Regions from separate parts of the Paenibacillus sp. KS1 genome, predicted to be linked through region 2. Evidence: riboswitches for the same ligand, from Rfam matches in the RefSeq annotation. Region 2 holds a riboswitch; the other holds the start of a gene.
What was found. Region 2 has a riboswitch for glycine ahead of gcvT (glycine cleavage system aminomethyltransferase GcvT). Riboswitches for the same ligand answer to the same signal wherever they lie in the genome.
Positions count from the first base shown of each region.

Region 1: it holds a riboswitch for glycine, as region 2 does, so the genes downstream of both, BBG47_RS16270 (alanine/glycine:cation symporter family protein) here and gcvT (glycine cleavage system aminomethyltransferase GcvT) in region 2, are expected to answer to the same signal.

Region 1 covers NZ_MAIS01000046.1:27,147-31,577, forward strand. The annotation lists gene BBG47_RS16260 (DUF4179 domain-containing protein) at 1-130, opposite strand, end outside; gene BBG47_RS16265 (sigma-70 family RNA polymerase sigma factor) at 127-660, opposite strand; partial or broken gene BBG47_RS16270 (alanine/glycine:cation symporter family protein) at 822-2,167, opposite strand; glycine riboswitch at 2,310-2,416, opposite strand; gene BBG47_RS16275 (pyridoxal phosphate-dependent decarboxylase family protein) at 2,612-4,069, opposite strand; gene BBG47_RS16280 (aldo/keto reductase) at 4,330-4,431, opposite strand, start outside.
Region 2 covers NZ_MAIS01000015.1:39,536-43,966, reverse strand. The annotation lists gene gcvPA (aminomethyl-transferring glycine dehydrogenase subunit GcvPA) at 1-1,229, opposite strand, end outside; gene gcvT (glycine cleavage system aminomethyltransferase GcvT) at 1,226-2,353, opposite strand; glycine riboswitch at 2,455-2,578, opposite strand; glycine riboswitch at 2,582-2,676, opposite strand; glycine riboswitch at 2,840-2,948, shown strand; gene gcvH (glycine cleavage system protein GcvH) at 3,142-3,534, shown strand; gene murI (glutamate racemase) at 3,712-4,431, shown strand, end outside.

The DNA.
Region 1 (4,431 bases), on a different contig from region 2:
CAGGAAGCATCTCGTCGATGATCTGGTATGTCCGATCCATTCGGTTGCGAACGGATTCTGGCAGCTCGCTAATATATGGTTCCCTAAGCTGTTCCAGTCGCTGATCGATAGGCAGTTGTATGTCTTTCATCCGTTCATCTTCCTTTCTTCAGTATCATCCAGCCATTCTGCGAGCGTGTGACGTGCCCGATGCAGCCGTGTCTTCACCGCGCCCACGGACATATCCATCATCTCGGCGATCTGATGCATAGGCAAATCCTGAAAATAAAACAAAATAACAATATTGCGAGATACTTCCTCAAGCCGATAGATCGCCTGACGCAAATCAAGATGATCACTGTATTCAGCCGTGGCAACACCAACTTCTGGGAGTTCAGCCAGCATGATGATGCGAGCCTGCTTCCGCAATATCATATTGCATTCATTGATCAATATCCGAAAGAGCCAAGTCTTAAAATAGGCATGATGATTTAGGTTTGTCAGTGCGCGATAAGCCTTGAGCACAGTCTCCTGCATCGCATCTGCACAATCCTCGTCCCTTCTGACGATCGACCTGGCCATGTTGAACATTTGGGCTTCATGCTGCTTGATGAGTCGAATAAATGCTTCTTTATTACCTTCCTTAGCCAATCTCACTTCTGTCTCTATATCGCTATGCAAGCCGTTTCTACTCCCTTCTTTACCCCATACACGCGAATCAAACTGTCAATTAGATGCATAAGATAGGCAAAAGGTTTCATTAAACGCAAAAAAACTGCCAAATGTTCACTTTCATGCATTTGGCAGTTTACTTAAGAACAGGAATCGCTTCCTGCTTCTATTTATTTTTCGGATTCCCTATGCTTCCAATATAGACGCGTCTCAGACACGACGACTCCAGACAAACCGAGCAGTGCAACTAAGTTCGGCAGCGCCATTAATCCATTTACAATATCAGCAAGCTTCCATATCATATCCAGCTTGATAAATGCCCCAAAGCCAATGATCGCAATGAACATAAGGCGGTACGGCAGAATCGATTTGACACCGAATAAATAAACCATGCACCGTTCGCCGTAATAGTTCCAGCCAAGAATCGTCGTGAATGCAAATAAAATCAAGCAAAACATAAGAATGAGGGAACCGTATGGCAGCGCAGCATCAAATGCTGCCTGTGTCATGGCCGCTCCTTCCATTGGGCCATTCCATACACCCGTTACAATCAATGTTAATCCTGTAAGCGAGCAGACGATGATCGTATCGATGAATGTTCCGGTCATTGATATGAGTCCTTGCTCAGCCGGCCATTTCACCTTCGCAGCCGCGGCCGCAATCGGTGCGCTTCCGAGACCTGATTCATTGGAGAATACACCTCTTGCAATCCCGTTGCGGATCGCCATCATAACCGTTGCTCCCAAGAAGCCGCCACCTGCTGCTGTTGCATTAAACGCGCCTTGGAAAATTAACGACAGTGCGTGCGGTATCTGATCCGCAAATGCAATAAGCACAACAAAGCTCGCGATAAAATAGATAATAGCCATGACAGGAACAATTGTCGTCGTCACATGCGATATACTCTGAATCCCGCCAATTGTAACAAGCGCGGTCACGATAGTCACGATTGCCGCAGTGACTACTGCAGGTACACCAAGGCTTGCTTCTGTAGAAGTGACGATCGCATTAATTTGCGGAAATGTACCAATTCCAAGCAAGGCAACCAGTACTCCGCTAATCGCAAAGAATACAGCAAGCGGCTTGAATTTCATGCCAAGTCCCTTCTCAATATAATACATAGGACCGCCTAGCACTTGTCCATTGTCATCAATGTTGCGATACTTGACAGCAAGCAATCCTTCCGCATATTTGGTGGCCATTCCGAAGAATGCAGCAACCCACATCCAGAATAATGCACCGGGTCCACCCACCTTAATTGCAGAGCAACCCCCACGATATTACCAGTTCCAATTGTCGCCGCCAGCGCAGTAGCCAATGCCCCGAAACTGGATACATCCCCTTCTCCCTCGTTCTTCGACTTGAATATTAACTTCAAGGCGAGCGGCAGGCGGAACAACTGTAGCGCTCCCAAGCGGATCGTTAATAAAATTCCCGTTCCTACTAATAAAATAAGAAGCGGTGCTCCCCATACCATGTTGTTCAATTTGTCTAACCATTGTTCCATCATTGTCAAATCAGTTCCCCTCTTTGTGAATAATAAAAAGAGTCAAATCGAATGATTTGACCCTGGGGACATGTGTGCAGAATAAATAACCTGACGTAAGTGACATACCTAAATAAGATCATCATACCAATGACTTACGATTTTTCTACGCTTCTGCATCCCTGTCCTTTTACCTGAGAGTTTTAACGAATCCACGAGAATCAAATTCGTCTTGCCCCTTCGGTGCCCCAATCATGGAGTCTCTCCAGAGTCCTGTCCATTTACGGTCCTGCTTATACGTATTCGAGCTCAAGGTTCGATATGTCTAAGCGCCTGAGAGCTTACCCCTTCGGCTAGACGATTCGTCTATCTCCCGCAAACTTCATCCAGTTATAAAGTTGTAGGTAACATTATAGTAGACACACTATCATTGTGCAATGATCCATTGCATTGTAATTTATCCCATACCATCTATCACACATGTGCTTGGTGACTGTAATATAGGGATCTGGCCTCATTTAATAAATGAATGAGTTCACTCACATTCTGCACATTCGTATCGTAATTGGTAAAGCATGCACGCAGCGTTGGTACACCATGAATGGTAAATACGGATAGCCACACTTTCCCTGTGCTCAATACGTGTTGATTCACAAATAGAGCGAAGTCCTGGTCGTTTCGTGTCCATGCTTCTTGATCAAGAAAGCAAATGACAGGCAGCACGGTATCATTGGCAACTGTCCAGCCAGATCGCATTAATTCTTCTCGGAATAGCTTGCCCATTTCAACTTGATGTCGCAAGACAGCCCGATATCCTTCCCAACCCGCTGTAGCCAGGGATAAATACAGCTTCAATCCTATAAATCTCCGTGACCATTGAATGGAATGCGTATATGGATCAATCGTGGGCAGCTCCTCACCCTCCTTCGGCATATAATCTGCCGTTATACGGAAGGTTTCATTCAATATACGTGAATGCCGTGTGAAGTACATGCCCGCCCCCATCGGAACGGACAGCCACTTATGAGCATCAAACGCGATTGAATCTGCTTGCTGGATACCATCCATATGGAAGGACAGCTCGGAATCCAATACGATTGCGCCGCCATAAGCAGCATCCACATGAAGCCACATCTGTTCATGCTCCGCTACTGCCGCGATTTCCATTAACGGATCAATTGCACCGGCTCCCGTCGTTCCCGCTGTAGCAATAATAAGAAATGGGGCAAAACCCTGCGCGCGGTCTATACGTATTTGTTCTAATAACGCTCCAATATCCATTTGCAAGGAATCGTTCGTACGAATGGAGCGAATTGAATTCGTTCCAAGCCCGCAGGAACGAGCCGCTTTCACCAATGAATGATGACTCTCTTCAGAAGCATACAGAATGGGTGGCTTCTCCCGAGCTGCTAATCCGTCTGTTGCATACTTTGGAAAATGATAAGATAGAGCCGTTAAGACTGCAGTCAAATTGGCTTCCGCTCCCCCAGTCGTGAAGGTTCCATCAGCAACATCACGCGAGTAACCAAATTGAGTGGCGAGCTCACGCAGTACATAATTCTCAATTTCTACGGCAAGCGGCGCATGACTCCATGCAGCAAGCTGGGGGTTAAACGCCGCTGTTATCGTGTCTGCCATAATCCCCATAAAGTTCGGGCGGGGATTGTATAAGCCATAATATCCTGGATGTGCTGTGTGCACTTGATATCGACGCAGTCCTTCTATAACATGCTGAACCGCAGTTTGAGGCTTGACAGGAGCAGCAAAGTCAATTTGCTCCGCATACTGCACAATCTCTGATGGGATTAATTCAGGGGCAACTGCTACCTCGTCGGTGTATGATAGATACTGACTGATCTTCTCTAACGTATATGAGCCTAGCATATACTGTTCCTCAGTTGATAGATCCAAGATCGGATTCTGTCTAAGCATACGGAATCCAGCAACTCCCTTCCACTGTTCAATTCAAGAAAGATGTTCCAATTGAATAATAGCTTACCGACCAAGACGACAATTGAACAGGTACAGTTTATCAGCTCGCTATGAGGACAGACCATTTATCACTCTATTATACTTACCGTCCTTCCATTTACATCGTTTTTCGAATATGAGCGCAAGATTTCGAAATCTCAACTCAAAAAAACCGCCCCTATTACCTAGAGGCGGTGTCTATTGCTTCCTTACTTTCTCATTTACTCAGGCAATCGGTATACAGCAAAAGGTTCACCATACCGATATCGACGGCTTATTTCATCCAATCGGTTCAACTGTTCTTCATTAAGTTCGACATTGAC
Region 2 (4,431 bases):
ATGAATCCGTTGTCCAGGAGCAGAGACTGCAATCGATCCATGTCAGTATCTTGCGGGAGACGAAGTACGAATTCATTGAAATAAGGCGCTTGGAACGCTAATCCAAGATTGGGCTTGTTGTTGATGTAAGCAGCTGCATAATGAGACTTCTGTATATTGAGCTTCGATACCTCTTGCATTCCCATCTTGCCCATGACGGACATATAGACGGAAGCAGCAAGAGCAAGAAGTGCTTGGTTCGAGCAGATGTTGGATGTCGCCTTCTCGCGACGAATATGCTGTTCTCTCGCTTGGAGTGTAAGAACAAATCCACGCTTGCCATCCAGATCCTTGGTCAAGCCGACAATTCTGCCTGGGATGCGGCGCATATAGGGCTCTGCAACGGCAAAGAAACCGCATGTAGGACCGCCGTAAGATGCTGCAATGCCAAGCGGCTGGGCATCTCCAACACATACGTCGACACCTAGTTTGCCAGGGCTCTCCAACATAGCAAGACTCAGTGGATTCGTACTCATGATGAGCAGGCCTTTATTTGCATGTGCAATCGGTTCAATGGCGCGCACATCTTCAATGCATCCGAAGAAGTTCGGGGACTGAATCAGTACGGCAGCAGTCTCGTCCGTGACAGCACGCTCCAGCTGAGCAAGGTCAGTCACGCCGTCTTGATATCCAATCTCGACTACTTCAACATTAAGTCCTCGAGCCATTGTGCGAACAATCTGTCTCGCTTCTGGATGGACAGTGCTCGAGATGACAAGCTGCTTGCGCTTCGTTGCGCCAACCGCCAGTGCTCCAGCTTCTGCAAGTGCAGTAGCGCCATCATACATGCTGGCATTGGCAACAGCCATACCAGTCAACTCGCATATATAGGATTGAAATTCAAAGATTGCTTGCAATTCACCCTGACTGATTTCAGGTTGATAGGGTGTATAGGCTGTATAGAACTCTGATCTAGAGACTAGATGCTGAATGACTACAGGGATATGATGATCGTATATTCCAGCACCAAGGAAGCTGGTATGGCTCTCACTGTTAGCATTGCGGGAGGCCAATTCCTTCATATGCTTCATCATGGCTGCTTCATCTAATGGTTCAGACATTGGCAGTACTCCATTGTAACGAATGGAGGCTGGGATATCGCGGAATAGCTCGTCAATGGAAGAGATGCCGATCTGCTGCAGCATGTCAGCCTGATCTTGTTCCGTCACTGGAATGTAACGATGCTTCATGATGGATTCGCTCCTTTGGCAGGGGTCGGGATTCGTTTATAAAATGGAGTCGAGACGACGCGGGCTTTCAACTGCTTGCCGCGAATTTCGACAAGAATTTCTGTATCCAATTCAGAGAATGCGGATTCAATCAAGGCCAGCCCTAGATTGCGCTTTAATGTCGGCGACTGTGTTCCTGTTGTAACTTCTCCGATCACGCGCCCATCTGCAAGCACTGGATAATGGGAGCGAGGAATGCCTTTGTCGATCATCTCAATGCCAACCAGCTTTCGTGCCGGTCCATCGGTCTTCTGCTTCGTTAATGCTACACGGCCGATGAAGTCGCCCTTATCCAGCTTGACGAATCGTGCTAGTCCTGCCTCAAGCGGCGAGATATCGGCTGTAATTTCTTGTCCATAGAGGGGGAGACGTGCCTCGAAGCGCAAGGTGTCTCTAGCACCAAGCCCTGCTGGGAGCAAGCCGAACGGTTCGCCCGCGCGAATCAGTTCATTCCATACGTGTGCTGCATCCTCTACGGACAAGTAGAGTTCGAAGCCATCTTCACCGGTATAGCCTGAGCGAGACAGCAATGTTGATACGCCGCAGACTTGTGCATCTGATAGGAAATGGAATGGTGCGAGCGAATCAATAGGTGCTTCAGTTACCGCAGCAAGAATAGCTTGGGCATTCGGCCCTTGAAGGGCAAGCAATGCTGTGCGATTCGATACATTGGTCAAGGTAACGCCATGAATCAGGTGTTTCTGCAGCCATGCGTAGTCTTTATCGATGTTGGAGGCATTAACAACGAGCATGTAACGGTCGCTCTTCATCTGATAAATGAGAATATCATCGACAACTCCTCCATCAGGGTAGCACATCAGCGTATATTGTGCTTTGCCATCCTCGAGCCGCGATACATCATTTGTTGTCATCTGTTGAAGAAATGTCAGGGAGGCAGGGCCGCTTACGATAAATTCACCCATATGGGAGACATCGAATAGACCTGCATGTGTACGAACTGCTTCATGCTCTCGCTGAATGCCGATAAATTGAACAGGGAGCTCCCAGCCGCCGAAGTCAATGCAGCGTGCACCCGGATAAGCAGAGTATTGATCAAATATTGGCGTTCTCTTCAATTGACTCATGAATTCACCTCGATACGCGTATTTGGACTAATTATCGGTATACGAACATAAAAAGGACAGCCGAAAGAAAAGTGGATGCATCGCATCCTCTCATTCTCTCGCTCTGTCCTTTGTACCTGAGAGTGTCGCCGATTGTCGCAAACAAATTGTTTGTTTCCGTGTCTACCATCGACTTTCCCCTTGGGTGACTGTATTCGTTTTCATGAATAGCAGTGCTCTCCAGAGGTGCGTCCGGTAAAAGTCCTTTTGCCTGAGAGATTCACCCATTCAGGCTTACTCCTTCGGCGCTGCTATGTCTCAGCAGTCTCTCCCTTTACCATCATTCGCCATTTTCAGCTGTCATCTCTACATTAGTTGAGCTTTCCACACTTTGTCAATTGATATTTTCTTCACAACTGATTTCATAGCTTGTCATATTGACAATCATGCATATCTTGCAATAATCTAATGGTGTTATAATTACCCAGTTTAATCGTAATTCGCGAACGAGGAAGGTCGGGAGAGTTTGACAATTGCGATTGTCAACACCGAAGGAGCAAGTTGCCAGCCGCCGATTGGCAATGAATCTCTCAGGTTCCATAACCGCCATTCTGACGCAGCTCTGGAGAGTGCATTTTCTATGCCGCCAAAGGGGTAAGTTCAACCGCAGTTGTGGCTGTGGAGGAACGGGAACTCTCAGGTACCGAGGACAGAGAACAAGGCGACAAGGCCGCTTCCTGTCCATTTTTACGATCTCGATTGGATAGACGGCCTGATGAATGACATTATGAATGAAATGGGGCGTTGACATGAGTGAAGTGAAGAATGGATTGTTGTATAGTGAAGAGCATGAATGGGTAGTTGCCATAGAAGGCAATACGGTACGGGTTGGCATTACAGATCATGCACAATCCCAGCTGGGAGACATCGTATTCATCGAATTTCCGCCAGTAGGAACCAGCTTGTCCGCAGGGGACAGCATGGGATCAATTGAATCGGTGAAGACCGTATCTGAGTTGTACTGTCCGGTATCCGGAACAATTACGAAGGTCAATGATGGATTGGAAGCGTCGCCAGAGCTTGTGAACAGCAGCCCCTACGAAGATGGATGGATTGCAGAAGTTGAAGTAGAAGGCAGCGTTGAGGAAGCTGTGAAGCACTTGCTGAATGCAGAGCAGTACACGAAGCTGATAGATGAATAGTTGAAGGAACAATAGGTTGAGAATCTAAGAACCTGCTGTACCGGTATCATGCTGGTGCAGCAGGTTTTTTCATTTGCTTTCTGACAAATTTCGATAGGATTCACCGCCGAAAAGGAGTACAATATAAGCATCGACAACTAGATGTTGCAATGCTAATAAGAATGCTAGGTGAATGGAATGACAATCGCTTTTTTTGATTCTGGAATCGGTGGAATAACCGTGTTGGCTGAGGCTATGAAGCATATGCCGCATGAACAATATTTATTTTATGCAGATACGCTGCATGTCCCTTATGGGACGAAATCTCAATCCGAAGTAATGCGCCATGTAGATTCAGCTGTGGAAGACATCATGCAGCACAATGTTAAGGCGCTTGTTATTGCGTGCAATACAGCGACAAGCATCGCAGCGTCTGAACTAAGACGGAAGTACGACATTCCGATCATCGGGATGGAGCCAGCAGTCAAGCCTGCCGTGGAAATGAACCGCGACAATGGCAAGCGTGTGCTTGTATTCGCGACAGCTTTAACCTTAAGTCAGAACAAATACCATACATTAATCAGTCGAATTGACGAGGAACATATTGTGGATTCGATTCCCTTGCCGGAATTGGTAGAATATTGCGAGCAGTTAAACTTTGATAAGGGAGTGATAGGAGACTACTTCGTGCATAAGCTTGCTGGATTGGATTTGAATCAGTATGGAACAATTGTGTTAGGATGTACACATTATCCCTATTACAAGCACATATTGAGAGACATCATCCCTGCTCATATCCAGCTTATAGACGGCAGCCATGGCACCGTGCAGCGTCTAGCACAAGTAATGCAGGAAAACCAGCTTAAGCAGTCATCGGATACGTCAGTTCGCCCTTCAATTCAATTTATGTGTTCAAGT